DNA from 3 places in the Streptomyces sp. NPDC058289 genome. Region 1 is predicted to be linked to each of the others. Evidence: riboswitches for the same ligand, from Rfam matches in the RefSeq annotation. Region 1 holds a riboswitch; each other region holds the start of a gene.
The links. Region 1 has a riboswitch for cobalamin ahead of ACFVX6_RS04900 (ribonucleoside triphosphate reductase). Riboswitches for the same ligand answer to the same signal wherever they lie in the genome.
Positions count from the first base shown of each region.

Region 2: it holds a riboswitch for cobalamin, as region 1 does, so the genes downstream of both, ACFVX6_RS05335 (ABC transporter substrate-binding protein) here and ACFVX6_RS04900 (ribonucleoside triphosphate reductase) in region 1, are expected to answer to the same signal.
Region 3: it holds a riboswitch for cobalamin, as region 1 does, so the genes downstream of both, ACFVX6_RS07160 (CbtB-domain containing protein) here and ACFVX6_RS04900 (ribonucleoside triphosphate reductase) in region 1, are expected to answer to the same signal.

Region 1 covers NZ_JBHVYI010000006.1:149,261-159,019, forward strand. Annotated here, with positions in the region: gene ACFVX6_RS04860 ((Fe-S)-binding protein) at 1-224, opposite strand, end outside; gene cobF (precorrin-6A synthase (deacetylating)) at 243-995, shown strand; gene ACFVX6_RS04870 (alpha/beta hydrolase) at 992-1,903, opposite strand; gene ACFVX6_RS04875 (MarR family winged helix-turn-helix transcriptional regulator) at 1,984-2,460, shown strand; gene ACFVX6_RS04880 (aminotransferase class V-fold PLP-dependent enzyme) at 2,508-3,737, opposite strand; gene ACFVX6_RS04885 (LysR family transcriptional regulator) at 3,776-4,699, opposite strand; gene ACFVX6_RS04890 (YybH family protein) at 4,852-5,271, shown strand; gene ACFVX6_RS04895 (anaerobic ribonucleoside-triphosphate reductase activating protein) at 5,268-5,984, opposite strand; gene ACFVX6_RS04900 (ribonucleoside triphosphate reductase) at 5,981-7,759, opposite strand; cobalamin riboswitch at 7,802-7,943, opposite strand; gene ACFVX6_RS04905 (endo-1,3-alpha-glucanase family glycosylhydrolase) at 8,067-9,659, opposite strand.
Region 2 covers NZ_JBHVYI010000007.1:80,752-90,510, reverse strand. Annotated here, with positions in the region: gene ACFVX6_RS05365 (polysaccharide lyase 8 family protein) at 1-293, shown strand, start outside; gene ACFVX6_RS05360 (N,N-dimethylformamidase beta subunit family domain-containing protein) at 380-2,005, shown strand; gene ACFVX6_RS05355 (VOC family protein) at 2,180-2,569, shown strand; gene ACFVX6_RS05350 (PE-PGRS family protein) at 2,599-4,137, opposite strand; gene ACFVX6_RS05345 (ABC transporter ATP-binding protein) at 4,115-4,969, opposite strand; gene ACFVX6_RS05340 (FecCD family ABC transporter permease) at 4,966-6,021, opposite strand; gene ACFVX6_RS05335 (ABC transporter substrate-binding protein) at 6,018-7,010, opposite strand; cobalamin riboswitch at 7,048-7,185, opposite strand; gene ACFVX6_RS05330 (helix-turn-helix transcriptional regulator) at 7,195-8,187, opposite strand; gene ACFVX6_RS05325 (hypothetical protein) at 8,509-8,955, shown strand; gene ACFVX6_RS05320 (PA14 domain-containing protein) at 9,037-9,759, shown strand, end outside.
Region 3 covers NZ_JBHVYI010000010.1:24,216-33,974, forward strand. Annotated here, with positions in the region: gene ACFVX6_RS07110 (NAD(P)/FAD-dependent oxidoreductase) at 1-634, opposite strand, end outside; partial or broken gene ACFVX6_RS07115 (MBL fold metallo-hydrolase) at 791-1,063, opposite strand; gene ACFVX6_RS07120 (hypothetical protein) at 1,106-1,501, opposite strand; gene ACFVX6_RS07125 (TetR/AcrR family transcriptional regulator) at 1,613-2,260, opposite strand; gene ACFVX6_RS07130 (GlxA family transcriptional regulator) at 2,475-3,461, shown strand; gene ACFVX6_RS07135 (alpha/beta fold hydrolase) at 3,492-4,421, opposite strand; gene ACFVX6_RS07140 (TetR/AcrR family transcriptional regulator) at 4,574-5,212, shown strand; gene ACFVX6_RS07145 (alpha/beta hydrolase) at 5,166-6,689, opposite strand; gene ACFVX6_RS07150 (hypothetical protein) at 6,777-7,046, opposite strand; gene ACFVX6_RS07155 (CbtA family protein) at 7,162-7,914, opposite strand; gene ACFVX6_RS07160 (CbtB-domain containing protein) at 7,945-8,163, opposite strand; cobalamin riboswitch at 8,202-8,338, opposite strand; gene ACFVX6_RS07165 (phytase) at 8,389-9,675, opposite strand.

The DNA of each region.
Region 1 (9,759 bases):
GGGGTGACCACGTACGGGTACCCGGCGAAGGCCTCGGCGGTGCGCCGGAGCAGCGGTTCGGCCTCGCGCCGGTAGCCGGTGTTGTACTGCGGCTGCCCGCAGCAGCTCTGTGCGGCGGGGAAGTCCACGGTGACCCCGAGCCGCTCGAGGAGGCGGACGACGGCGATGCCCGTGCGCGGGTAGAGCGCGTCGTTGACGCAGGTGACGAACAGGGCGACGCGCATGACGGGCAGAATAGCCGGGTGAAGAAGTTCTCAGTGATCGGCATAGGCGCGGGCGACCCGGACCACTTGACCCTCCAGGCGGTCAGGGCGATCGGCGCGGCGGACGCATTCCTCATCCTGGAGAAGGGCGAGGAGAAGGCGGATCTGACCGGGCTGCGGCGCGCGATGCTCGACGCGCACGCCCGCCCCGGACACCGGCTGGTGGAGGGCCGCGATCCCGATCGCGACCGGACGCCCTCCGACTACACCCCCACGGTGGACGGCTGGCGCAGCGCGCGGGCCGAGCTCTTCGAGCGGTTCATCGCCGAGGACCTCGCGGAGGGCGAGACGGGCGCGTTCCTGGTGTGGGGCGATCCCTCGCTCTACGACTCCACGCTCGCGATCCTCGACGAGGTGCTGGAGAAGGGCCGGGTCGCCTTCGAGCACGAGGTGGTGCCGGGCATCAGCAGCATCTCCTCGCTGCTGGCCCGCCACCGCACCACCCTCAACCGGGTGGGCCGCCCGGTCCAGATCACCACCGGGCGCCGGCTCGCGGAGGGCTGGCCGGCCGATGTGGACGACGTGGTGGTGATGCTGGACGCCCGGCACGCCTTCACCGCCCACCTCGACCAGGACCTGTACATCTATTGGGGTGCGTACGTCGGCACCCCCGACGAGATCCTGGTCTCGGGAAAGCTGGCGGAGGTCGCCGGCCGGATCGAGGAACTGCGCACCGAGGCCCGCGCCCGCAAGGGCTGGATCATGGACACGTACCTGCTCCGGCGCGACTAGGAGCGCGAGTCGGTACGGGCCAAGGCGTCGGTGATGAAGCGTCCGGCGCGGTCCAGGGCCGCGTCGGCCTCGTCCAGCAGGCCCGCGAAGGCCTGGAAGACGTGGGGGACGTCCGCGGTGACGTCGAGGAGGACGTCGACCCCGGCCGCGGCCGCCCGGGCGGCGAACCGGGTGGAGTCGTCCAGCAGGACCTCGTTGGACCCGGCCTGGAGCAGCAGCGGGGGCAGCCCGGTCAGGTCGGCGTGCAGGGCCGGGCTCAGCAGCGGCTGGGCGGGGTCCTGTGCGGCCAGGTAGTGGGCGAAGACGGCGGCCAGGTCGGCGCGGGTGAAGAGCGGGTCGGCGTCGTGCTTCGTGGTCATGCTCTCGCCCGAGAGGGTGGCGTCCAGGCCCGGGGAGAAGACGGCCGCGGCGGCCGGCATCGGCAGTCCGGCCTCGCGGGCGGTGAGCAGGGTGGTGACGCCGAGACCGCCGCCGGCCGACTCCCCGGCCAGGACGATCCGCTCGGCCGGAACGCCCTGGTCGAGCAGGTCGCGGTAGGCGGCGAGGCCGTCCTCGACCGCGGCGGGGAAGGGGTGCTCGGGGGCGAGCCGGTAGTCGACCGAGACGGCGCGGACTCCGGTGCGGCGCACCAGTGCGGCGGTGAGGTGCAGGGCCGTGGCGGGTGAGCCGAAGACCCAGGCTCCGCCGTGGAAGTAGAGGATCGTCCCGGTGGCGGAGCCGCCCTCGGGTTCGACGGTCAGGGCAGGACGCCCACCGAGGACGGAAGGGGTGACGGTCACCCCGGCCGGGGCCGGGCCCGAGGTCATCTGGGCCTCGAAGTCCTTGCGCATCTGCTCCGGCGGGAGGCTGCCGTCGAACGGCACCTGCCGCATCGTGGCGTCGATCGTCGCGCGCTGCACCTTGCTCATGAGACCCTCCCGATGACGTGTTGTTCTTCACCAGGAACTATATTCCTAGGAATATCATTCCCACGAATCTGGAGCAGAGTGTGACCGACCTCACGCAGGTGTTCATGGACCTCGTCCGCTACGAGACCAGGCTCTACAACGCGCTGGGCGAACGACTGCGCGCCGAGCACGGTCTGACGATGGGCCAGTTCGAGTTCCTGCGCATCATCGACGGCCGCGACGGCTGCCGGGTCAACGACCTGGCCGAGGAGGCCGCCATCACCGTCGGGGCGACCAGCAAGGGCGTGGACCGCCTGGAGGCCGCCGGCTGGGTGGTCCGGCGACCCAATCCGGACAACCGCCGCTCGTCCCTGCTGGAGCTGACCCCCGAAGGAGCCGGGCTGCTGGTCACCGCCACGCCCACCTTCGAGGACGGCCTGCGCTCCCTGCTCGCCGAGCCCCTGACGGCCGGCTCCCTGGAGCAGCTGGCGTCCACCCTCGCCCTGCTGCGCAGGACCATGGAGGGCGCCCCGGCGGGAATGCCCGCCGAGGCTGCCGGTCCGGCGGCAACGGCCTAGGTACAAAACTGCCGGAGGCCCGGGACGACCGGGTCCGTTGCGTACGGCTACCGGCGGAGATAGGCGGGCAGTACCTCGGCGAGCCGCTCGTACTCCTCGGCCCGGTTGTAGATCTGCCCGCTCACCCGGATCCCGCCGCCGCCCGGCCAGGGCCAGATCAGAACCCGGATCCGCTGCTCGGCCGCGATCCGCTCGCGCAGGTCGCGGGAGGCGTCCGGGGTCTCGGCCACCCCGGGCGGCAGCCGCAGCGTGCGCAGGGCGAGGCCCTCGGTGTACGGGAGCGGGGCGATTCCGGGGATCTCGGCGAGCAGGGCCGCGCCGTAGGCGGCCAGCGCGCTGTTGTGGGCCCGCACCTTGGCGGCGTCGAGCTCCTCCAGCAGGTCGAGCCCGTCCGGGGCGGCGAGCCAGCCGGTGTAGTCGTAGGTGGCGCGGTTCTCCACGGAGCGCGGGAAGCCGTAGTGCGCTTCCCAGGAGGGCACGGGCGGCCGGACCCGCTCGCGGTGGTGCGGGGCGACGGACAGGATCGCGGTGCCCGACGGGGCGTAGGCCCATTTGTGGAGGTTGCCGAACCAGAAGTCGGCGCCCCCGCCCAGGGGGTCGGGGATCATCCCGGGGGCGTGGGCGCCGTCCACGATGGTGGTGACGCCCCGCTCGGCGAGTTCGGCGAGCAGCCGGGGCGAGGCGATGAGCCGGGCGGTGGGCGAGCTGATGTGGTCGAGTACGGCGACCCGGGTCCGCGGGGTGACCCCGGCCAGCACGGCTTCCCGTACGGCGTCCTCGTCGGGGAGGTCGGTGCCCAGGGCCACGGTGGTGAGCGGGGCGCGCCGGGCGGCGGCCGCGACGACCGTGCCGTAGCCGTGGTCGGTGACCAGGATCTCGTCGCCGGGGGCGAACTCCACGGCGTCGAGGGCCACGTTGGCGGCCTCGGTGGCGTTGGACACGAAGGCGAGCCCGTGCGGATCGGCGCCGAGCCGGGCGGCGATCCGGGTCCGGGCATCGACGAGCCGGTCGGGGGCGCCGATGAAGAAGGCGTCGGGGTCGGCGTGCGCCTGCGCCCGGAGGGCGGCCTGCGCCTCCTGGACGGGGACGGGCACCGCGCCGAACGACCCGTGGTTCAGGTGGCTGACGTCGGCGGAGAGCCGGAACAGCTCCCGCCCGCCCGGGAATTCGGCGGGGCGGCGCATCGACCCGCTGCGTGAGGCGGCCCCGACCTGCCCGGTGGCGTCGTCGGGGTCGACGCGGTCGGTGCGCTCGGTCGGCTCGGCGGGGTGGGTCACGTGGGACCTCCGTGGGTGCGGCGCGGCTGTCGGGCCGATCATGCCCCGCCGCCCGGCGGAGCGACAGCCCCTCCGCCGGCCATCGCGGGGGCGAAGGCGCGGCGGCACCGCAGGAGTAGGTCCCGTACGGCGGGGCCGCGGGTGTCGCGCCAGACCAGGGAGAGCAGGGCCGGGATCTCCACGTCTTCGATGGTCCGGGCGGTGAGCCGGTCACCGTACGCAGCAGCCATCGAGGCGCTCAGGACGGCGACCCCGAGGCCGCGCGCGGCGAGGTCCGCCATGGCGTCGGAGGCGCCGGCCTCCAGGGCGATCGAGGGCTCCAGGCCCTGTCCGGCACAGGCCCGGTCGAACACCGTGCGCAGGCCGGTGCCCGGCGGCATGCAGATGACCGGATGTCCGCCGAGGTCGCGGAGGGTCACCCGGTCCGCTCCGGCCAGGGGGTGCCCGGGCGGGACCGCGACGACCAGGCGCTCGCTGACGAGGGTGAGGGCCTCCAGCCCGTCGGGGGTGGTGGCGGCGGTTCCCACGAGGGCGAGGTCGACGGCGCCGGCGCGCACGGCCTGCACCAGCCGGTCGGAGTTGTCCTCCAGCAGGGCGATCTCCACGCCGGGGTGGGCCCGGTGGAAGGCCGCGAGGGCGTCGAAGAGGGGGGTGAGGGTGCATCCGACGACCATGCCGACGGTGAGGCGGCCGCGGATCAGGCCGGTCACCTCGCCCACCGCCTGGGCGAGGGCCCCGGTGGCGGCCAGGGCCGTGCGGGCGTGTTCGAGGGCGGCCTTGCCGGCGACGGTGAGCGTGGCCGTGCGGCCGGACCGGTCGAAGAGCTCGGCCCCCAGCTCCTGTTCGAGGCGGCGGATCTGGGCGCTGACCCCGGACTGGCTGATGTGGACGCGCTCGGCCGCGCGGGTGAAGTTCCGTTCTTCGGCGACGGCGACGAAGTACTCGAGCTGCCTCAGTTCCATGACCACAGATTCTAGCTTCCAGCAAAACCAGCTGTTGGACTTCTGATCGCGGGACGACGAGGCTTGAACCACACACCGAGCAGACCCCTAGCAGACCCCGAGCAGACACCGAGCAGACTCGGGGGGGGACCCCTCGACCACAGGAGGAAGCCATGCCGGAAACACCTGACCACGCGTCGCACTACGCGTCGTACGAGAAGGCCCTGCGCCCCGAGGACCTCACCCGCCTGTTCGTCGAGCGGTCCAACGCCGGCGACGCGGTCGGGGTCGCCGCCCTCTACGAGGAGGACGCCGTGATGGCCTTCCCGCCCGGGGAGCTGACGGTGGGGCGGGAGGCCATCCGGGTCCTGTGGCAGCAGGTCCTGGAGCAGCGGCCCCGGTTCGAGCCCGAGCCGCCGCTGCCGACGCTCGTCAGCGACGGGATCGCGCTGACCTCCACGCCGCCGAGCGACGGCACCGGCGCCCGCGCCCAGGTGGTCCGCCGCCAGAGCGACGGCAGCTGGCTCCGCCTCCTGGACCAGCCGGAGTTCGCCCCCGCGCGGGCCGGGCGGGATCCGAAGGAGGCGGCCTAGGCCGCCGGAGGGCGCACGGTCTGCCGGTGCGTCGGGGTCCCGCCCACTTCCGCGAGCCAGGCGTCCAGGTCGGCCATGGCGGGCGCGTCCAGGAGGGCCGGGTCCACCGTGGTGCGGAGCTGGTGGGGAACCCCCGAGGCGAGCAGGAGGCGCAGGCTGCGCTCCGCCGAGGCGGCCGCGTGGCCGATGCCGGTGACCTTCTCGTACCGGCCGGGCGGGGCCTTGACGTCGAAGCCGACCCAGTCCAGCAGGCCCGCCTCCAGCAGTCGGGCCAGGCGCCGGGGGAAGGCTCCCCCGGTATGGAGGCCGACCTCCAGGCCCAGCGCGCGGGCCTCCCGTACGGCCTGGGGCAGGCCGCGCTGGAGCAGCGGTTCCCCGCCCGAGAAGACGATCCCGTCGAGCAGCCCCGTCCGGCGGGCGAGGTGGCCGAGCACCTCGTTCCAGGAGACGGCGGCGGGGCCCCGGGCGGGCAGCAGGCCGGGGTTGTGGCAGTAGCCGCACCGCCAGGGGCAGCCTTGGCAGAAGACGGTGGTGACCAGTCGGCCGGGCCAGTCGCAGGTGGACAGCCGGGACCAGCCGCCGATGCGGATGACCTCGCCGGGGCCCACTCCGCCCGCCGGTTCGGCGGGCGGAGTGAGCGGCGAACCGGCCGTTCCGCCGGCCGCTTCGCCGGCCGCTTCGCCGGCCGCTTCGCCGGCCGCTTCGCCGCTCACACCGCCGCCTTGAAGTGGACTCGCTCGGCGTGTTCGCCCTTCTTGCCGATGTTGAAGGAGGACACCGGGCGGTGGTAGCCCATGACCCGGGTCCAGATCTCGCACGCCGCCCCGCACGTGGGGCAGTGGGGCTGCTCCCCCGCCAGGTAGCCGTGGTCCGCGCAGACGGAGAAGGTCGGGGTCACCGTCAGGTACGGGAGCCGGAAGGTCTCCAGCGAGCGCCGGACCAGCTTGCGGCAGGCCTCCGCCGTCGGGATCCGCTCGGGCGTGTACAGGTGCAGGACGGTGCCGCCCGTGTACTTGCCCTGCAGTTCGTCCTGGCGCTCCAGCGCCTCGAAGGGGTCGTCGGTCCAGCCGACGGGCAGCTGCGAGGAGTTGGTGTAGTACGGGTTGGCGTCGGTGCCGGCCTGGAGGATGCCGGGGAAGCGGGCCCGGTCCTCCTTCGCGAAGCGGTACGTCGTGCCCTCGGCGGGGGTGGCCTCCAGGTTGTACAGGTGGCCGGTGCTCTCCTGGAAGTCGACCATCCGGGCCCGGACCCGGTCCAGGAGGCGGACCGCGAGGGCGTGACCCTCGGGGGTGGTGATGTCGTGGGCGTCCGCGCTGAAGTTGCGGACCATTTCGTTGACGCCGTTGACCCCGATGGTGGAGAAATGGTTGCGCAGGGTGCCCAAGTACCGCTTGGTGTAGGGGAAGAGACCACCGTCGATCAGGTCCTGGACGGTGATCCGCTTGAGTTCGAGGCTGTCCTTGGCGAGCTCGCACAGCCGGTCCACCTCGGCCAGCAGCCGCGTCTCGTCGCCCGCGCAGAGGTGCCCGAGCCGGGCGCAGTTGAGGGTGACCACACCGAGCGAGCCGGTCTGCTCGGCGCTGCCGAAGAGGCCGTTGCCGCGCTTGAGCAGCTCGGTCAGGTCGAGCTGGAGCCGGCAGCACATGGAGCGGATCATGTGCGGTTCGAGCTCGGAGTTGATGAAGTTCTGGAAGTACGGGAGCCCGTACTTGGCGGTCATCGCGAAGAGCAGTTCGGCGTTCTCGCTCTCCCAGGGGAAGTCGCGGGTGATGTTGTAGGTCGGGATGGGGAAGGTGAACACCCGCCCGGCGGCGTCGCCTTCCGTCATCACCTCGATGTACGCCCGGTTGATCATGTCCATCTCGGCCTGGAGCTCGCCGTAGGTGAAACCGGTCTCCTCCCCCGCGACCACCGGGATCTGCGCGCGCAGGTCCTCGGGGCAGGTCCAGTCGAAGGTGAGGTTGATGAAGGGGGTCTGCGTGCCCCAGCGCGAGGGCACGTTGAGGTTGTGCACGAGCTCCTGGATGCACTGCCTGACCTGGTCGTACGTCAGCGCGTCGAGGCGGACGTAGGGGGCGAGGTACGTATCGAAGGAGGAGAAGGCCTGGGCCCCCGCCCATTCGTTCTGCAGGGTGCCGAGGAAGTTCACGATCTGGCCGACGGCCGAGGACAGGTGCCTGGGCGGAGCGGAGTCGATCTGGCCGGGGACCCCGTTGAAGCCCTCGGTGAGCAGGGTGCGCAGGGACCAGCCGGCGCAGTAGCCGGAGAGCATGTCCAGGTCGTGGATGTGGAGGTCGCCCTCGCGGTGGGCGCGGGCCACCGCGGCGGGATAGACCTGCTCCAGCCAGTAGTTCGCGGTGACCTTGCCCGCGGCGTTGAGGATGAGTCCGCCGAGCGAATAGCCCTGGTTGGCGTTGGCGTTCACCCGCCAGTCCCGACGGTCCAGGTACTCGGTCACGGTCTCTACGGCATCGACGACAGCAGTCACGGCAGCCCTCCCACGAGGCTCGGCACGGAAGAATGGCGGGCTTTTTCGAAAGCCCGCGCCGGCAGGTGTCGGACTCGTCCGCCGTGGCGGACTCACCGTTGCGGGGCAGTCCCGGATTCCCACCGGGTTCCCTGTTGCCTCGGTCGGGGAGAGGCCCCGCCGAACCGGCAGAGCCAACACTACATATGGATGTGACGGCAGAGCGCCACCACTACATATGGGGTGACGAAGGTCCCGAGGCAAGGGACTTCGGCCCCTGGGACCCGCGCCGGAGCGCCCTGCGGACCCGCGCCGCAGCCCGGCGGACTCAGCTCCGGCCGCTGGTGGCGGCGTAGTACTGGAGGTCCTGCACCTCCACCGCCCGGTCCACCCGGTAGCGCAGCTCCACCCGGGCCCCGGCCTTGCCGCCCCGCACCACGGACGCCGAGCCGACGCCCGGGCCCAGGGGCAGCAGCTCGGAGTGGACCCCGGCGGGGGCCGCGTGCGCGTCTTCGGCCGCGCCCACGGTCGTACGGATGCTCGCGGGCGCGGTCAGGAAGCTCAGCACCTCCACCGCGTCCCGGGCCGCGGCGCTGCCGCCCCGCAGCGACATCACGAGGGACTGGCTGCCGCTCGGGTCCGCGGCGGAGAACTGGGTGCGCGAGCTCAGGTAGAGCGTGTCGCGGACGATCTTCGGCCAGCCGCCCGTCTTGAACCGGGTGAGGTAGTACGAGGAAAGGTCCAGGTAGGCATGGCCGTTGTGCAGGGAGGGCGCGAACTGGCTGCTCTCGCTGTAGTCGTTCCACGTGGTGAGCTGGACCCAGTCGGCCCCGTCCTCGATGGCGCGGTTCCATGTGGCGCGCAGGGTCGCGGTGTTGCCCGCCTCGTCGTAGATGCCCTGGTTGGGGCGGGCGTCCTGGACCGATACGGGCTGCATCCAGATCTTGCCCGCGGCGTGGGCGCGCCGGACGTCGCGCGTGGAGCTCTCCTGGCCGACGTAGCTGCGACTGCCCCACTCGGAGAATCCGTAGCTGATGGGCTCGAACTCGCCGCTGTGCGCGCCGAAGTCGAGGAAGAGCGGGACGAAGGCGGTCCGGATCCCGTGCCGCGACTTCAGGGCGTCCATGACCCCGGTCCACCAGGCGACGCTCTTCTCCTCCGCCTTGAACGGCGAGACGACCAGCCGGCCGTCGGGGAGCCGGTGGGCGGCCGGGGCCTTGCCGAGTTCCGCGAGGAGGTCGGCGAGCACGACCGGGTCGTCGGTGCCCAGGGAGGTCATGTCCGGCATCAGCATGACCTTGAAGGCCGGATCCACCGAACGGGCGGCTTCCATCAGGAGGTTGGAGCGTTCCCGGTTCTTCCCGGCCAGGGAGAGCAGGTCGAGGGTGAATCCGTCGATGCCGGCGGCGCGAGCCGTGCGGACCTCCTGCTGGAGGTTGGCGAGCTCCCAGTTCCCGGCCTTGGGCGGGACGGGCAGCGGGCGGTCGCGGAGCAGGCCGCCGTAGCGCTCGTGCTTGCCGTTCTCGCCGTCCGGCTTCAGGTAGTTGCGGGTGTAGTAGTCGGCGTCGGCGCCGACGTTGTCCAGGGAGAGCGGGTACGGGGTGAAGTAGTGGGCGAAGACCAGCTTCTTGCCGGCGGTGCCGGAGCGCAGGACGGACGGCTGCGGCATGTCGAAGGGCAGGGCTCCGGTGGGGCGCGCTGCGCCGTCCGCGCCGGACCCCTGGGCCTTCGGGTCAGGCGGCTGCCCGCCCGGGCTCTGCGGGGCGGTCGCACCCGGGCCGGTGGGGCCGGTGACGGCGGGCGCGGGGCCGTCGCCGGGGGTCCCGGGCAGGGTGTCGCCCGGGACCGGTGCCGGGCGGGCCCGCGCGTCGGCGACGGTACGGGGCTCCCAGGCGATGCCCGTCGCGGCGCAGACGCCCACGAGGAGGAAGGCGGACAGGAAGAGGCTCAGCAGGGGTCTTCGGCGTCGGAAGCCCGCACGGCGCCGGTGCGACGCGGGTCTCGCGCCCCGCTCTGACCGA
Region 2 (9,759 bases), on a different contig from region 1:
GCTTCACCGGGGTGAACTTCTGGCAGCCCGCGACCATCGGCGCCCTGCAGGCGAGCGCGCCGTGTTCGGTCACGGTGCGGGAGCTCGGCGACGGCACGGCCGTGGTCTGCGTCTCGGACCCGACCCGCACCCTCTCGGGACTGACCCTCGTGTGGAACCGGCCCGTCACCCAGGTGCTGTCCCAGCCGGCGAGCGTGGTCTCGGCAAGCACCGGGACCGCGCTCCAGCTCGGCTTCGGCAGCCTCACCGCTCTGGCGGGAGCGAGCCAGGTGGTGAAGGTGAGACTGGGGTGATCTCCGGACCACTCCTGGTCACCTGATCCCCGGCCACCCGCGGGGCGGTAACAGCGGAGCCCACAGGGTGACATAGCGTGACCTGCATGGATCAGGAGCACATATCCGGGGACGGCGAAGGCGCGGGCAGGCGGCGGTTCCTCGCCCTGGCGACGGGGGCCGCAGCCACCGCCGCCGGGCTGGGGGCCGTGGCCGGCTGCACGAGCGGGGACGCCGGGTCGGCGGACGGGGCGGGGCCCGGCGAGAGCCCGGAGCCGTCCGGTACCCCGCAGAAGAAGGAGGGGCCGCACGGCTTCGACGTCCGGGCCGAGAACGCCCGCCCGGGGAACGCCGACTGGCAGGTCACCAAGGCCGGCCCGGCCCGCGCCATCGAGGGCTTCGCCGACCGGGTCAGCGTGCTCCCCGGCGAGTCCTTCGGCCTGCACGTCTCCACCACTGCGCCCCGGTTCACCGTCTCCGCCTACCGCATGGGCTGGTACGGCGGCGCCCGGGCCCGCCTGGTCTGGCGCTCCGAGGCCCTGCCCGGGGTACGCCAGCCCGACCACACGGTGGACGCCTCGACGCGCACGGTCCGCACCCGGTGGGCCCGTAGCACCACCGTCGAGACCAAGGACTGGCCCGAGGGCTGCTACCTGCTGCGCCTCGACGCGCAGGGCGGCGAGGGCCAGCGGTTCGTCCCCGTCACCGTGCGGTCCGCCGCCACGGCCGGACGTACCGTCGTGGTCAACGCGGTGGCGACCTGGCAGGCGTACAACCGCTGGGGCGGCTACGGCAGTTACGACGGCCCCAGTGGCGGATACGCCTCGCGCTCGCTCGCCGTGACCTTCGACCGGCCCTACGAGTACGACGACGGCGCGGGCCTCTTCCTGGTGTACGAGGCTCCGCTGCTCGCGCTCGCCGAACGGCTCGGCATCCCCCTGGCGTACACGACGACCACCGACCTTGCCCGGGAGAAGCGCCTGCTGGAGGGAGCTTCGGCGGTCCTCTCCCTCGGACACGACGAGTACTGGTCACCCGAGCAGCGGGCGCACGTCACGGCAGCCCGGGACGCGGGCACCAACGTCGCGATCCTGGGCGCGAACTGCTGCTACCGCCGGATCCGGCTGGAGGCCTCCGAGCTCGGGCCGGACCGCACGGTGGTCTGCTACAAGTCCTCCTACGAGCAGGATCCCGGCTTCAAGCGCGGCCACCCCGCCACCGTCGACTTCCGTTCCCCGCCGGCCGCCGACCCGGAGAGTTCGCTGCTCGGCGTGATCTACGACGGCTACCCGGTGGACGCCCCGTACGTGGTGACCAACCCGGGCCACTGGCTCTTCGAGGGCACCGGCGCGAAGGCCGGCGAGAGCTTCCCGCACCTGGTCGGCGTGGAGTACGACAAGGTCAACACCGGTTTCACGACCCCGCGCCCGATCGAGATCCTGGCCCACTCCCCCGTGGTCTGCGAGGGCCGCCCGAGCCACCAGGACACGGCGTACTACACGACGCCGAGCGGCGCCGCCGTCTTCGCGACGGGGACGATGCGCTGGGTGGAGGCCCTCGACGCGAAGGGCGACGGCCGCAGCGGAGCCAACCACGGCCTGGACGCCCGCTCGGGCGCCCTGACCACGCGGGTGACGGAGAACCTGCTCCGCACCTTCGCGGCGGGCCCGGCGGGACGGACGCATCCGGCGCAGGACAACGTGAAGGCGGTGTACGGGGGTCCGAGCGCGTGAGGCCCGCCCCTCGACCACTCCACGGCTCCACGGCTCCACGGCTCCACGGCTCCACCCAAACGCACTGGACTCATCCCGTAAGGGCTGTTTAGGATCATGTCGCGGCATCGCGTGTCGGTCACCGGCTGGGTGAGGCATGGAGGTGCCGAGAGTGCCTTTCGGAGGCATCCACTCATGACGGTTCAGCTCAACCACACGATCATCCAATCCCGTGACCACCGGGAGTCGGCCGAATTCCTGGCCTACTTCCTCGGCCTGGAGGTCGGAGCCCCCTGGGGCCCCTTCATCCCCGTCGAGATCGCCAACGGCGTCACCCTGGACTTCGCGACCATCGCCGCCGAGTCCATCACCCCGCAGCACTACGCGTTCCTCGTCTCCGAGGCCGAGTTCGACGAGGCCTTCGAGAAGATCAAGCAGGCGAGGATCACCTACTTCGCCGATCCGCACGGACAGCGCCCCGGCGAGATCAACCACAACGACGGCGGCCGCGGCGTCTACTTCCTGGACCCCTCGGGCCACGGAATGGAACTGATCACCGTCCCGTACGGCGGCTTCAAGCAGTAGGTCCGGCCCGGCCCGCCCCGGCGCTCCGTTCAGTCGAGCATGCGCCGCATGACCCACTCCGGTAGCGCCGGGTTCCCGGCCGCCGCCCTTGCCGTCTCCTCGTCGGCGAGCAGCCGGGCCAGCGCGGGCACGGGAAGCCGCGGATGTTCCGCGGCTTCCCGGCGGACCGACGGGGACGGGTCGCCGAGCAGCCGCAACGCCGACTCCCCGGACAGCCGGGGGTCGGTCGCCGCCCGAGCCCGGACCTCCTCGTCCTCGTCCCGGCTGAAGCGTTCCACCAGCTCCGCCGTGGAGTCCGGGTCGTCCAGCGCGAGCTGCCGAAGTCGCCGGTTGGGGTCCTCGGCGTAGCGGAGCAGGTTCCGGCCGGGGAAGTTCGGGTGGCCGTAGGGGCGATTCGGTGTGGAGAAGCTGCCGGTCCACCAGGTGAAGACCTCCAGCAGCATGTCCGCCGGGGCGTCGTCGCACCGCTCCGCGAGGAACAGCCGCACGGTCGGGTCCCGGTCCCGGGCCAGCTGCTCCACGACGTCTGGCGGCAGCCGCCGGGCCATCGCCACGCTGCTGCGCAGCACGGGGTGAACCGAGCCGGCGAGCCGCCGCATCGCCGCGGGATCACCGTGCAGGGCCATCACCCACGGAGCGGGGTGGCGCAGCCCGTCGAGTTCCAGTCCCGGCAGGAAGCCGGCCCGCTCCTCCTCCGTCAGCTCGGGCCGCAGCGATACGGCAAGGCGTACGGCGTGGGCGGGATCTGCGGCCAGTGCGGCGACCTGGTCGGGCTCCAGGTAGGGGTTCGCCGCGAGGAAAGCTCGCCAGGTGGGGTCCGGGCTCCCGCTGAGGCGCAGCACGAGGTCCCGGTCCAGCCGCCGGGTCTCCACGAGGTCGAACGTCACCCTCACCCTGTCGAAGAGCTCGCACGTGACCGGGGCCTCCTCGTGCCGGGCCAGCGCGACCGCCGTCCGCACCACCTCGGCGGTGTCCTCGGCCAGCCGGGCCCGCAGCCCGTCGTCGAAGCGCGCCCAGGCCGACTCGGCCGCCGCCGCGCGCACGGTGGCCGCCGGATCGGCGGCCAGGGCCCGGAGCAGCCGCTCCGGCATGCGGGGCAGGCTCGCGGCGTCCGCCCGCGCGTCGTCGGAGCGGGCCGCGGCCAGCGCTTCGTACACGTCCTCCGTCAGCAGCCCCCCGGCGGCGTCCGCCGCGTACGCCAACTGGTACCGGCGCCGGTCGTTCGGCTCTCCCCGCACGAGCCGGGACCACTGTTCGGTGGTGAGTGTGACGCAGGTCCGGGTTCCGGTCCTCGAGAACCGCAGCGTTGTGCCCCGATGCTCGGCCAGGCTGCCGCGCACCCTCCAGTCCGGGTGTGCGATCGCCGCCTCCACCACCGCCTGCGGCAGGTCCGCCCGGTACGGCAGTTGGTCGCTGATGCCGAGCATCGCCACCAGGATCCCGTCGGGCGCGGCACGGTTCATGCTCAGGCCCTCCAGTCTCTCCTGGCGCAGCCGTGGGCCGGCCGCCTCCCCGAACTCCAGCCCGTCCCAGCCCGCCACCGCGTCAGTACCCCGTTCGCTCCCCATCCTCCGGAAGGTAGACGATGTGCGGCGCGCCCGTCGTCGGGTGGGTGCCGATGCGGGTGCGGACCCCGTAGACCTCGGCCAGCAGGGGCTCCGTCAGCACCTCCGCCGGGGTGCCGGAGGCCGCCACGCGGCCGCCCGCCAGGACGTACAGGCGGTCGCAGTACATCGCGGCCAGGTTGAGGTCGTGCAGGACCAGCAGGGCGGTGGCCGGCAGGGCGCGGACCAGGCCGAGGATCTCCAGTTGGTAGCGGATGTCCAGGTGGTTGGTCGGTTCGTCCAGGGCGAGCAGGCCGGGGTCCTGGACGAGGGCGCGGGCCACCAGGGCGCGCTGGCGCTCGCCGCCCGAGAGCCCGTCGAAGCGGCGGTCCGCGAGGGCGGCCGCGCCGACGGTGTCCAGGGCCCGCGCGACGCGGCGTACGTCGTCGGGTCCGTCCTGCTCCCAGAACCGCTTGTGCGGGCTTCTCCCCATGGCGACCACCTCGCGCACGGTCAGCCCGAAGGTGCCGGCCGCATCCTGGGGCACCACCGCCACCCGCCGGGCGCGGTCCTTGACGCCCAGCGAGGCCGCGTTCGCGCCGTCCAGCAGGACGCGCCCGCCGGTCGGGCGCAGGGCGCCGTAGATGCAGCGCAGCAGTGTCGTCTTGCCGCTGCCGTTGGGACCGACGACCCCGACCGTCTCGCCGGGGCGGGCGGTGAGGTCGATCCCGTGCAGCAGCGGCTGCCCGTCGATCTCGTACCGCACGGCCTCGACGGCGAGTTCCGCAGCTTCCGCCGCCTCCGCTGCCTCCGCCACCGGCTCGGCCACCGGCCCCGTAGGCCGTCCCACCCTCATCCCACGACCCCTTCGGTACGGGTGGACCTGCGCAGCATCCACAAGAAGAACGGCCCGCCGACCAGCGCCGTGACCACGCCCACCGGGATCTCCTCCGGCGCGGCGGCGGTACGGGCGATCAGGTCGGCCAAGGTCAGGAACACCGCCCCGCCCAGCGCGGCCACGGGCAGCAGCGCCCGGTGCCCGGCGCCGACGGCCATCCGGGCGGCGTGCGGGACCATCAGCCCCACGAAGCCGATCGCCCCGCTGTAGGCCACCAGTACGCCGATGACGAGCGAGGTGAGGACGAACACGGCGGCCCGGAAGCGGCCCGTGTCCAGGCCGAGCGTCTGGGCGCCCTCCTCCCCCGCGAGCAGCAGGTCGAGCGGCCGGGCCAGGGCGACGAGCAGCCCGGTGCCCAGGAGCAGGGCCCCGGCGGGCAGGGCCAGTTCGCTCCAGCGCGCCCCGCCCAGCCCGCCGAGGGTCCAGAACAGCACGCTGCGGATCTGATCGGGATGGGCGGCCAGCACCAGGATGAGGCTGGTCAGGGCGGACAGCACGTACTGGACGGCGACTCCGGCGAGGATCAGCCGGCCGGTGGTCATGGTGCCGCCGCGCCGGGCCATCGCGTAGACGGCGACGAGCGCGCCCATCGACCCGGCGAACGCGGCGAGCGGTACCGCGGTCCCGCCCGCGAAGCCGAGGAACCCGGCGCCGAAGACGATCACCAGCACCGCCCCGGCCGAGGCCCCGGAGGAGGCTCCGAGCAGGAACGGGTCGGCGAGCGGGTTGCGTACGAGGGCCTGGAGCACGGTTCCCGCGACGGCGAGTCCCGCGCCGACGACGGCTCCGAGCAGGACGCGCGGCATCCGGACGTCCCACACGATCGCCCCGAACGCTCCTGCTCCCCCTCCGGGTCCCGGCCCTCCGAGCACGATGTCGAGCACCCGCCCCGGAGGGATCCGTACCGGCCCCAGGGCCAGGCCCGCCAGGGCCGACGCGGCCAGCGCGGCGGCGAGCAGGGCCAGTACGACCGGCGTACGGGTGAACGCGCGGGCGGCCCGGAGCCTCACGGGGCGGCGGGGTGGAGCTGGCCGCCCAGCGATTCGACGGCGTCGGCGACGCGTACGCCGAGCACGGCGGAGGACAGCGGGAGCACGACGAACCGCTGGTTCTTGACCGCGGGGACCTGTGCCAGCGCCGGATCGTTCAACAGGCGCTGCTTCTTGGCTTCGACGGTGGTGCCGCCGTAGTCGTAGATGAGGACGACCTCGGGCTTGCGCTCGATGACCTTCTCCCACGACACGTCGCCGAAGGTGTCGTCGAGGTCGGCGAACACGTTCGTCCCGCCCGCCATCGAGACGATCTCGTTGCCGATGCCCTTGCCGCCCGAGGTGAAGGCGGAGGCCTCGCCCGAGTCGTAGACGAAGACGGCGGGCTTGGCCCGGTCCTTCACGCGCGCGCTGACGGCCTCGATGCGGCGCTGTTCGTCCGCGATGAGCCGCTCGCCGCGCTCGGGCACGCCGAAGGTCCGTGCCACCTCGGTGATTTCGGTCCTGAGCTGGTCGAGGCCGACCTTGCCCTCGGTGCAGTACTCCACGCTGAGGCGGGAGTTGATGCCGGACTTGGCGAGTCCCTCGCGGTCGCGGCCCTGCGCCTTGTCGAAGGCGCTGGAGTAACCCCCGTACACGAAGTCGGGGTTGGCGCCGAGGAGGATCTCCTTGGAGGGGTACTCCTTCGCCAGCACCTTGATCTTGTCGTACGCGGGCCGATAGGCGGGCAGTACGGCGTCGTCCAGGTAGGCCGTCCCGACCGTCCTTCCCTCCAGCCCGAGGGCCAGGAGGATCTCGGTGGCGTGCTGGTTCATCGTGACCGCACGCTGTGGCGGTGCCTGATAGGTGCTGGTGACACCGCAGTTGGTGACCGTGTACGGGAATCCGGGCGCGGCGCTCGCCGCCGCCTTCGCGTCCTGCGCTGCGGGTGATCCCCCGCACGCGGCCAGCGGTATCAGGAGGGGGACGGGCAGGAGCGCGCGCAGCAGCGCACGGGGGTACGAAGACATGGTGAAGCCTCTCCGGGGGATCCGCGTCCCCTGGTCGAACCGAAAGAGGCGGTGCGTCAGTGTCTGACTCCCGGGTCCCCGCACGGGGGTGTCCGGTCACAGTGGCGGGACCGCACCGGATTCGCACCGGTTTCCTGTCCTGCACCGCCTGGATAACCCGGCCCAGTGTGCCAGAAGGGCGACGTCAGCGTTGCGCGCGCACCGCGTCGGCCGCCCGGGAGGCGAGGGTCCGCAGCGCCTCGTCGGAGGGTGATCCCGGCTCGGCCGTGTAGAGGTAGAGGGTCTGGTCGGGGTCGTCGGGGAAGGCGAGGGACTCGTACTCCAGGGCGAGTTCGCCGACGAGGGGGTGCCGGAAGCGCTTGGTCCCGTGGGTGTGTTCGAGCACGTCGTGCCCGGCCCACCAACGCCGGAAGTCACCGTCGAGCGCGCCTAGTTCCTCGACGAGCGGACTCAGGTCCGGATCGTACGGGTGTCGGCCCGCGTAGAACCGCAGCGCGGCGACGGCTGCGCGCGCGGCGCTCTCCCAGTCGGCGAAGAGCCCGCGGGCGGCGGGGTCGAGAAAGAGGAACCGCGCCAGATTGCGCCCGCGATGACCGGGCGCGCCCGACTCCGGGGTGTCCGGCTCCGAGGCGTGGGGCTCCGGGGTGTCCGGCTCCGAGGTGTGGGGCTCTGCCGCGCCGAAGTCGGCGTACAGGGCCTCGGCGAGCCGGTTCGCGGCCAGGACCTCAAGCCGGCGCCCCATGATCATCGCCGGGGTGCCGTCGTCGAGGGCGTCCAGTACCCGGTACAGACCGGCCCGGACCCGCTGCGGGCCGGCGGCTTCCGCGGGGCCGGGGGCTCCGGCCGCCGCGCCGGCTGCTCGCCCGGGCCCGGTGGCCCGCTGCGGCCGGGCCAGGTCGAAGAGGTGGGACCGCTCGGTGGCGTCGAGCCTCAGCGCACGGGCCACGGCGTCGAGGACCTCATCGGAGACGTGCAGGGTGCGCCCCTGCTCCAGCCGCGTGTAGTAGTCGACGCTGACCCCCGCAAGCTGCGCGACCTCCTCCCGCCGCAGCCCGGGCACCCGCCGCCGCCCCGGGTGGGCGGCGACCCCCATCTCCTCGGGACCGATGCGGGCACGCCGGGAACGCAGGAAGTCCCGCAGGTCGGAACGGGGCTCTCGCCCGGCGGTGGCGTTCATTCCCCCAGGCTAGGCGGTTTCCCCGGGTTCCTCGGGCACCTCCGGGTTCCTCGGGCGCCTCCGCACCCCGGCCGGGCCGGTCCGACATCGCGAGACACCCCCGCACCAGGCCGGCGGCGGAGCACTGCGCACGGAACGGGCGCACCGCCGGCAGCCGGGCGGGTCGAGGGGACCGATCCGGGCCCACCCCACCACGCCGGTCCATTGAGCAGCCCGGCCGAGCCACCCCCGCTCACCCTGCCCGTCCCCCGTCCGCGCGGGCCGTGTCACAGCCCGGTCACAGCGGCCCCACAGGACCCGCTCCCGGGCCACCATGACCCGATGCGCAGACACCACGTGATCATCGCCCTCACCGGCGCCGGAATCCTCGCCCTCACCGGTTGCGGCAGCGACTCCGACGCACCGACCCCCGACAAGCCCTCCACCTCGACCGTGCCGAGCGCCGACCCGAGCGCCCGACCCAGCGCCGATCCGAGCGCGGCCCGCCCGGACAGCGGCCTCCCGCCGAGCCCCGCACCCGCGCAGCGCGCCGCCTACCTGGCCGCGCTGAACAAGATCGACCCCGAGATCGTCAACGGCAACGACGACAAGGCCGTCTCGCGCGGCCTCGACCAGTGCCAGTCCATGAAGGGCGAGAAGGACCCGGCGAAGCGAGTGGCCGGCGCGAACCAGCGCTTCATCGGCCCCAACCACCCCGACGGCTTCGGCCCCGTAAAGTCCGCCCTCATCGTCGCGACCGTCCAGGCCAACCTCTGCCCGACTTACTGAGTTCAGTAGAGTCTGCCCGGCGGAAGATCAACCCCCTCGTGACCCGCCAGTCCACCTTCCTCTTGGGACAGGCCTCACACCGTGACCACAACTCCTCGGCGGCACCGTGCCGCCGCCGCGCTGGCTGCCATGGCCACCGCCTGCGGACTGATCACCGCCGCAGGCGCCACCTCCGCCGCAGCAGCCACGGCGGCGGCGACGTGCCCGTCGTCGCAGTCCACCCGCGATTTCTTCCCCACCACCTCGTTCAGCCAGGCGCCCGTACGGACCGACTGCGACACCACGGTCGACGAGAACTGGGGCACCGGCGCTCCGGCCGCCGGCCTGCCGGCCGATAATTTCGGGGTCCGCTGGACCCTGGACCGGGACTTCGGATCGGGCGGCCCGTTCACCCTGACGGCCACCGGCCAGGACGGCATCCGCGTCTACCTCGACGGGGCCCTTCACATCGACCTGTGGAAGAACGTCGCGGCTGACCAGACGCAGACCGTGAACGTGACGATTCCGCCCGGCACCCACAAGTTGCGCGTCTACACCGTCAACTGGAGCGGCGCCGCCGACATCAAGTTCGGCTACGTGCCCAGGACCTCCGCGGCCGAGGACAAGGTCAAGCCCCTCGCGCCGACCGGCGTCACGTCGGTGCTCGACAACACCACCGCGCAGGTGAAGGTGTCCTGGGCGGCGAACAGGGAGATGGACCTCGGTGTCTACCGGGTCTACCGACGGCTCGCGGGGACCACCGCCTGGACCACCGTCCGCACCACGAAGGCGACCTCCTTCGCCGAGCCGCCACCCGAGGGCGCC
Region 3 (9,759 bases), on a different contig from region 1:
GCTCGCAGGCCCGGCGCAGGTGGCTGCGGGCTCCGGCGGACAGCCGGTCACCCAGCTCTCCGCGGGCGACCAGGGTCACCGACAGGCCGGGCCGGGATTCGGCGATCTCGGTGGCGGTCTCGATGCCGGTCAGCCCGTCGCCGACGACCAGGACGGTGCCGCCTTCCCGCAGGCCGTCCAGGCGCTCGCGCAGGCGCAGCGCCGAGGGCCGGACGGAGACGTCGAAGGCGTGATCGGCCACGCCGGGGACACCGCGGTCGTCACCGTGGCTGCCGAGCGCGTAGAGCAGGGTGTCGTAGCCGAGCTCGTCGGCGCCGACGTCAGGGCCGCCATCGGAGCCGCCGTCGGAGCCGCCGTCCGGGGCGGTCACGGTGACGACCCGGCGCTCGGGGTCGACGGCCGTGACGCGGGCCAGGTGCAGCCGGACGCCCGTGCCCGCGAAGACGTCGGCGAGCTTCCGGGTCTCGATCTCCTGGCCCGCCGCCAGCTGGTGCAGCCGCAGCCGCTCGACGAAGTCCGGCTCGGCGTTGACCACGGTGACCTCGGTGTCCGCCGGGGACAGCCGGCGGGCCAGGTTCCCGGCCACGTAGGCCCCGGCGTAGCCGGCACCGAGGACGAGGATGCGGTGCTTCATGGGGTGCTCCTGTCGGTTCGCTGGGCTCTCGGTGACTTGAGCGGAGCAGCGAAGCGATTCCTGACAGGAACGCCACGTGACGTGGGTCACGGGCCGCCGACCTCGCCCGACCACCCCGTGGGGTGATGGTGCCGGTGGACGTGGTCATGCCCAGGCGCCGCGCGGGAGCACGCGGCGGGCTCCGCCGAAGTGGTCGCCGTGCGAGTGGGTGTAGATCAGGCCGATGACCGGGCGGTCGCCCCGGTGCTCGCGGTACAGACCCAGCGCGGCGGCGGCCGTCTCGGAGGATATGAGCGGGCCGAAGACGATGACCCCGCGGTCGCCCTCGACGAGGGTCATGTTCGAGAGGTCCAGGCCCCGGACCTGGTAGACGCCGTCGGCGACCTCGTAGAGGCCCTGTTTGGAGGCGAGCTGCGCCTGCCGCCACAGGGTTTGCGGCACTCCACCAGACGGGTGGCGGCGTAGCGCCGCTCAGCCCTGTACGGCCAGCACGATCCGCAGCACGCAGGCCGCGAGCACGGCGCCGGACACGGCGCTGGTGATGACCAGCCCGCGGGTGCTGCGGGGCAGGCGGTCCGGCAGGGTCACCTCCTGCGGGCGCTTGGGGTCGTAGATCACGTCCATCCGGCCCCCGATCCGGACCGGCGGGAAGACGAACGGGCCCACGGTGTACTGGCGTGCGGGGGCGCCCACCGGGGTGTACTCGAGCAGGATCATCGAGCCCCCCGCGACCTGGCCCACGTTGACGCAGACGGCCGAGTGCCGGACGCCCCGCTTCAGCAGCGGGCTCGCGTGGAAGTAGATCCCGAGCGCGACGCAGAACACCACCAGCGCGACCAACGCGACCAAGAAGATCCAACCGCTCACCGACAACGCCCCCCGACCGATGGAAAGCCCAGATCATCGCCGACCGCCGACAGGGCTGCAAGGCTCTTTTGGGTCCGGGGTCGAGCCGGGGCCCGGGTCGGAGGACGCCGGTCAGGCGGGTGACGGTTCCTCGTCCACCGGCGCCGCTCCGGTGAGGGTGTCGACCAGGGCCTGGGCGAGGACGGTCGCGGCGCCGATCCTCGTGTCCTCCCGCTCGTCGCCGGTGACCTTGCCGATCACCGCGTCACGTACCGACTGCGAGATGTCCAGGCCCCCGTACAGCTCGGGGAAGGACAGCGCCATCAGGCAGACGCCCACGTTCGCCGAGAGGATCGACTGGCCGGCCAGCGCCGGGGTGGTCCGCAGCCGGCCGGCGTCGCGGCACCGCCCGACGGCCGTCAGGAGCAGCGCCTGCGCCTCCCCGATCGCCTGCGGCTTGGCCGCTCCGGCCGGGGTGAACATCAGCCGGTAGAGGTGCGGGTTGCCGAGCGCGAACGCCACGTGGCTGTCCCAGGCCGCGCGCAGGTCCGCCACCGGGTCGTCGGTCTGCGGATTGCGGCGCTTGTTGGCGAGGAACCGCTCGAAGCCGAGGTCGGCCACCGCGGTGAGCAGCCCCTCCTTGTCACCGAACTGGCGGTAGATCTCGGGCATGCCGACCTTGGCCCGGTCGCAGATGGCCCGGGTGGAGATCGCCGCTGCGTCCTTGGTGGCGAGCAGCTCCGCGGTGGCTTCCAGAATGCGCTCTCGGGCCGTTGACATGGCGTCGATGGTATCAGCGCTAACAGGAGCGGCCTGGGGAGACAGGGGCTGAGCCCGTCAGGTGCAGGGCATTACAGCATTTCGTAATCATCGCTAACGATGCGTGTTAGCGTTGCGGACATCTGCTTGTGAGCGCCGGCTGAGAAGCACCCACGGAGACGTCATGGAGACCTATGGACACCGGCTGGACCTCGATTCCGCGGATCGCGCGCCCCTGGGGCCCGTCGCACGGCTGATCGTGATCGTGCTCTTCGAGGGCGTCGACCTGCTGGACGTCACCGGACCTCCGGAGGTGTTCTCCCTGGTCCCGCGGGAGACGGAGGACGCCGCCGGCTACCGGGTCGTCCTGGCCGCGCGCACGCTCGACCCCGTCACCACCTCGGCCGGGGTGCGCATCCTGCCGGACCTGACCTTCCTCGAGGCCGCCAAGCGGAGCATCGACACGCTCCTGGTGCCCGGCGCGGTCGAGCTGGACGCCGAGCGCCGCGTCCGCGCCCTCACCGACCCGGAGGTCGTCGACTGGGTGCGGACGCTCGCCGCGCACGCGCGCCGTGTCGCGTCCGTCTGCGTGGGGGCCCACCTCCTGGCCGCGGCCGGACTGCTCGACGGCAAGCGGGCCACCACCCACTGGTCCACCGCGGAGCAGCTCGCCACCGACCACCCGGCGGTCGAGGTGGACGCCGACCCGATCTTCATCCGGCAGGGCGAGGTGTGGACCGGCGCCGGGATCAGCGCCTGCCTGGACCTCTCGCTCGCCCTGGTGGCCGAGGACTTCGGCGAGGGCGTCGCCCTGCGCGTGGCCCGGCAGCTCGTGATGTACATGAAGCGGCCTAGCGGGCAGAGCCAGTTCAGCATCCCGCTGGAGCCCGTCTCCGCGACGCGGCGCGGCGAGGACCTGCGGCTCTTCATCGGGCGGCACCTCGGCGACCGGCTCAGCCTGGCCGACATCGCCGCGTACGCGCACGTCAGCGAGCGGCAGTTGGCCCGGATCTTCAAGTCCGAGCTGGGCATGACCCCGGCCGCCTACGTCGAGTCGGCCCGCGTGGAGCTGGCGCGGGGCCGGCTCGAAGCCACCGATGCCACGCTCGAACGGATCGCCTCCACCTGCGGGTTCGGCACCGCCGACACCCTCGTACGGGCATTCCGCCGCACGCTCGGCACCACGCCGACGGAGTACCGGCTCCGCTTCCGGGCCGCCTGAGCGGCGGCGGCCCCAGCTACGCGGCCCCTGCTACGCGGCCCTGCGCCCGGCCGGGTCGAGGGAGTCGACGTCCTCCATGAAGCTGAGCATCCGGGCGTTGACCACGTCCGGGTGATCGATCTGCGGGCCGTGCCCGGTCGCGGAGACGATCTCGGCGCGGGCGCCCGGCACCAACCTCGGTACGCGCTCCAGCTGCCGGTTGGGGTGCACGAGCAGGCTGTGCTTGCCCATGATCACGTAGAGCGGGGTCCGGATGGACCGCAGCGCGTCCTCGGCCAGCGGCAGGGGTGCGGGGCGGCGGATCCGGTACGCGCGGGCGCCGAGCTGGATCCACTTGCGCATCTCGGGGACGGCGATGACCGGCTGATCCAGCCACTTGGCGAGCCGGGGGCGCAGGGCCTTGGGGGCGAAGGTGGCGAACAGGCTGATGAAGACCCAGGCGAAGAAGCGCAGGCCGACCTTCTCCAGGCCGCCGGGGTCGAGGGCGGTGACGGAGGCGAGTCGATCGGGCCGACGGTGGGCCTGGTTGAGGACGAGCCAGCCGCCGTAGGAGGAGCCGACGAGATGGACCTTGTCGAGGCCGAGCGCGTCGAGGGCTTCGTCCATCCACTGCGCGGCGCGCTCGGGCTGCCACATGGGCTCGCGGTGCACGCTGCGGTTGGCGTCGCCGGGGGTGTCGAGGGCGTAGACGGGGCGGTCGAGGCTGAGCCCGGGGGTGTTGGGGTACCACATGGCGGAGCTGTAGCCGGCGCCGTGGATCAGGACGATCGGCGTACGGAATTCGGCTGCGGGGTCCGAGGGCCCGTACCGGTAGACGTGCGTGGTGCCGAAGCTGGTCTCGACGTCCGTCTCGGAGCGGAGGGGCGCCCCCATCGCGAAGAGCACGTCGGCGGCGGCGAAGTAGCGGTCGCGCAAGGTGTCGTTGACGTAGCGGCCGACATCGCGGCGAACGCGGGGCACGCTCTCAGGCGTAGGGGTCTCGGGCACGGGGGCACCTCCTGGAGGATCCGTTCTTCGTGATACGACCGTACCATGATGTTGATACGGCGGTACCATGAAAACGAGCCGCGGGATCGTCACCCACGGGCACCGACGGGCGGAGACACCAGCACATGCCGAAACGCGTGGACCACGAGGAACGGCGCACACAGATCGCCGAGGCGCTCATCCGCGTCGCCGGACGGCGCGGGCTGCACGCGGTCGGCATGCGCGACGTGGCGGCCGAGGCGGGGGTCTCCCTGCGCCTGGTCCAGTACTACTTCCAGACCAAGGAGAAGCTGCTCTTCTACGGGCTCCAGCACCTGACCGACCGCTTCACCGCGCGGGTGGGCGCCCGCCTCGCCGCCGCCGGCCCCGACCCCGGCCCGCGCGCGACGATCGAGGCGCTGCTGCTGGCCTCCCTGCCGACCGACGAGGAGGGCCGCACCTTCCACCTCCTCTACAGCTCCTACTCGATCCTGTCCGTGACCGACGAGGCCCTCGCCGCCCAGCCCTTCATCGCCAACCCCGACGCCGCCGAGGACGCGGTGGCCGGGCTGATCGGCCGGGCCCAGGAAACCGGCCTGGCCGACCCGGACGTCGACGCGCGCACGGAGGCGATCAGCCTGCTCGCCATGGCGGCGACCATGGGCACCAGCATCCTGGTCGGCCAGCGGGGCCCCGAGTCGGCCGTCGCGGTGCTGCGCCACCATCTGGACCGGATCTTCAGGACGGGCACACGGAGTCCCGCGGGGGACGCTCCCCCGTCGTGAGGTACGCGGTGACCGTGCGGTCGGAGCAGGCGTTGCCGTTGCCGAGGTAGACCCCGTGGCCGCCGTGGTCGACGGTGAGCAGCCGGGCGCGCGAGCCGAGGGCTTCGCGCATCTTCAGGGAGGCGGCGTACGGGGTCGCCGGGTCACGGAGGTTCTGGACCATCAGGATGTTCGAGGGCCCCCGGTCGGTGATGCGGGTGGGGCGTTCGGCGGGGGCGTCCTTCCAGAAGGCGCACGGGGTGATGTTCGCCGGCATCCCGGCCGTCAGCGGGTGCGCCGCCCGGTCCGCGGCCACCGCCCGCTCGTACCCGGAGACGTTCTTCGGCCAGGCCACGTCGTTGCAGATGACCCCCACCATCAGCGACGCGTCCGAGTCGGGGAGCACCGCGGCGAGCTCCTTGGGCAGCTCCGGGACCGCCTCGGGGTCCAGGGCCTCGCGCACGAGGCGGGCGAAGGCGGGGAACTGGGCGTCGCCGTAGAGGGCGGTCTGCAGGGCCTGGCGCAGCATCGTGCCGGTCAGCGGCAGGCCGGGTACGTTCGAGGGCTTCGGGGAACGGTCCAATTGCGCAGCGAGGGACAGGAACAAGGGGCGTACGTCGTCCGGGTGTTCGGCGAGCCGCAGCCCCTCCCCCGCCCGCGCCGGGTCCGCCGCCCAGGCCGCGAAGTCGGGGAAGCGGTCGTCGGCGCCCTGCGCCATGTTCGCGAGCCAGCCGCGCGCGACCCGCGTCGGGTCGGGGTCCCCGCTGCTGTCCAGCACCAGGCGGTCGGTGCGCTGCGGGAACTTCTGCGCGTACACCGCGGTCACGTAGGTCCCGTAGGAGACGGCCCAGACCGAGAGCTTGCGCTCGCCGAGGGCCTCCCGGAAGCGGTCCGTGTCGCGCGCCTGGTTGGCGGTGGTGAAACTGCGCAGCTCCGCGCCGCCGTTCGCGGCGCAGGCCTCGGCCACCCGGCGGGAGCGGTCGACGTTCTCCGCGATCCCTCCGTCGGCGCCGGGCCAGGACCGCAGGGTCGTCAGCCGTCGGTCGGCCGCGTCCAGGCCGCACTCGGCGGTGACGCTGCCGCCGACACCGCGCGGGTCGAGCGCGACGATGTCGTACGCGCCGGCCAACTGCCCCGCCAGCGCGGCCCCCTTCTGTGAGAGTCGCTGCACGCCCGAGCCTCCCGGCCCGCCGGGGACCGCGACCAGCGTCCCGCGCCGGGCGGCGGGGCGGGTGCTGGGCAGCCGGGACACGGCGAGGTCGACGTGCGGGCCGGCCGGGTCGGCGTAGTCGAGGGGGACGGACAGCTTCGCGCACTGCTGGCCGTCGAGGTGGCCCGTGTGGGTGCACGCCGTCCAGGCCAGGGTGGGCGCAGCGCCCCGGGTGGCGGCGGCGGCTGTGGCATCGGTGGCTGTGGCATCGGCAGTACTGGTCAGCGTGGCCGCCACGGCCGTGACGCAGAGGGCGATGAGTGCGGTCTTGCTGCGGTAAGTGGCCATGGAACGAGGATGGTTGAGCATCCTCGGCCGCCACATCCGGTAGGCGGGAAGGCCGTTCGGGGGGCTAGCCCCCCGGCCGGCCCCCCGTCAGACCACCACGACCGTCACCGCCGCCGCGCCCATCAGCACGGCGGCGGAGTGGATGGCCGCATGGCCGTAGTCACCCGACCAGAGGTGGCGGGCCAGGCCGCCCATGGCGGTCAGGCCCGCGATGATGCCGATCTGCGCGAGCAGGGTGACGGCGGTGAAGGGGGTCAGCAGCAGGATCACCGCGTTGAGCCAGAACGGGGCGGCGCCCGTCCAGCCCCGCCACTCCCGCACGTCCCGCCACTGCTGCCGGGTCGGCAGCTGCGGCACGTACGGGCGGCTCGGCCCCTCCCGGCGGTCTTTGGGTCTTCGGTGGTCCCCGAGCTCTCGGATCGCCGTCGTCACCGCGCCGTCACCAGCCTTTCAGTCACTTGCACGCAAGACGTCAACTCGCAGGCTGTACAGCCTCCTTGGGAGTTCCGGCCGGGACAAGGGCCCGTTCGGCAAGAAATCCGAAAGCCAGGCCGAAAGTGCCCCACATCGCTGCCTGAATGGCGAGCGAGGCGAGTCGGAACTGCCAGACGAGCGCCGCCGGGAAGTCCGCCGGCACCTCGTTGACGCCGGGCAGGAACGCGTAGGCGATGCCGACGGCCACCACGAAGGCGACCGAGGCGGCGATCGATGCGTTCCAGTTGCCCAGGCTCGGCGCCAGGCGCCGGCCCAGGATCAGCGCGGCCGCCGCGAGCAGCAGGCCGAGCGCGAGCATCAGGACGTAGAGGGTGGTCCGCTGCACCGTGGTCTCGGGGTCTCCGACGGCCGGCGGGTTGGCGGGGTACTTGAAGAACGGCACCAGGGTGACGGTGACGAACAGACCGCCGGAGACAAGCAGCGCCGTGGCCCGGGGGCCGAAGCGGCCGATCCGGCCCAGGGCGTAGCAGTAGACGAGCGCGGCGATGCCGCCGAGCGCGATCCCGTAGAGCAGGGTTCCGGTGCCCAGCCCGGCCGTGGCCTGGAGGGCCCGGCTGACCGGGGCGACCTCGCCGCCGTGGTGGTCGTGGGCTCCGGCTTCCTCGATGGCGATCGCCGCGTCGACCTGGGATTCACCGAGGAAGTACGCGACGAGGAACGCGGCGACTCCGGCGAGCAGGCCGGCGAGCATGCCCCTGATGAGGAGCACGCGGGGGGAAATGGGATTCATGAAGTTTTCGGTCCCTTGCGGATCGGTGGATCAGTGGCAGGGGAAGCCGAGGAGGTGGCGGCCGTCGTGCATCCACTCGTGCACGGTGTCGCCTTCGAAGATCGCGGTGGCGCCCTGCTCGGCGCCGACGAGGTAGAGCAGGACCAGCATCAGGACACCGACGAACAGCGCCCAAGGGGCCAGAGCGGTGAGGGAGATGGGTGCGACGGCCAGGGGAGCGGCAGTCGTGGGCACGGCGGAGTTGGCCATGGCAGGAGCCTCCAGAGGGAACACGCGTCCCGGTCAGTGGTGCTTTCGACGACGGTGGCGGGTCTGACTTTCCTCCCCCTCCGGGAGGATTCACAGTGGCGCGACCGTGCCGGATTCTCAACCGGACTTCCGTCATACCGTCGTCTTGTCGTCCGCCACCGTACCGCTCTTTATGGCGGCCTTACAGCGTCCTTGCAGGAGGGCTCCGTCTCATCGCTCGTCCCGTCAGTCGATGGCGTCGACGACCTCGCCCAGGTCGACGAACTTGAAGCCGGTCGCCTCGCGGTCGCCGTCGCCGGGGGTTTCCCGGCCGTCCTGGACGACGAGCAGGCCGCGGGGGTAGCGCGTGCCGAGGGGGGCGTTGAGGGCTGCGGCGCCGTCGCAGACCTCGGAGCCGTCGAGGGTGGCGGAGGCCGCGGTGATGCGGAAGGCGCCCTCGAACTCGTTGTGGTCCTCGCGCTCGCGGTCGTAGGCGACGAAGGTGTCGTCGCCCTGGCTGGAGGCGAGCAGGTAGCCGTCGCCGTCAGCCTCGGTGACCAGGGTCAGGCCCTCGACGTCGGCCTTCAGGCGCTTGCCGCCGTAGCCGGGGTCGGCGCCGGGCGTGCACTCCTCGGTCTGCTCGTCGTAGGTGCCGGGCACTCCGTACTCGCGCACCTTGTCGATCAGCCTCGGCGTGCCGGTGAGGCCCGCATCGATGCGCCAGATCCCGACGTCCTCCTGCCCCGCGTACAGGGTGCCGTCCGCGGGATCGACGACCATGCCCTCGATCTGCGGCAGCTCGCCCGGCTCGGCGCAGGGCGTCCAGGAAGCGCCGTTCGGCAGGCGGAAGGACGACGGCAGGTCGAGCGTGCGCACCTGGCGGTAGTCGACCGTGCCGGCGGGGGTGGCCAGCAGCTCCAGCAGGGCGATCCGGGTGCGGTTGCGCTGGCTGACCAGCGCGTAGGACCGGCCGGTCTTGCGGTCCGTCCAGGTGGCCAGGCCGTACGCGGTCTTCTGCTCGTTGATCTCGGCCTGGTCGGCGGAGAAGACCGGGCGGGCTCCCGGGTCGGTGACGTCGGTGAGCGGGCCGCCGGGCCGGTTCCGGTCGATGCGGTAGATCCGCAGCCGGTCGTTGCCCCGGTCGCTGACGACCGCGAGATCGGCGCGCCCGCCGCCCAGGCGCAGGCCGTTGACCAGGTCGACGTTGTTGAAGCGGCCGGGTGCGTCGTCGGCGCCGGGTCCGGCCGGGGCGGACAGCGACTGCACCTGCCGGGCCTCCAGGTCGTAGACCCGCAGACCGCCCTGCTTGGCGGTCGCGATCACCAGGCTGCGGCCCGGGTCGGCGGCGTTGCGCCAGATCGACGGGTCATCGGCGTTGGCGTCGCCGTCGGCCTCGTCGTCGTACAGCGGCGCGGTCTCGGCCTTGGGCCGGACACTGCCGATCGAGGAGGCTTGCGCCGGGAGCGCAACGGAGGCCGCGAGTGTCGTGCAGAGCACGAGTACGGAGGCGCGGGCGGCCGAACGTATGGTCAATGTTCTTCCTTTACAAGGGTTTTGCCCTGAGGGGAAGACGCTCCCCGGGTTGCTGGTCATGTCCGCGCCCGGCAGGTGGCCGAC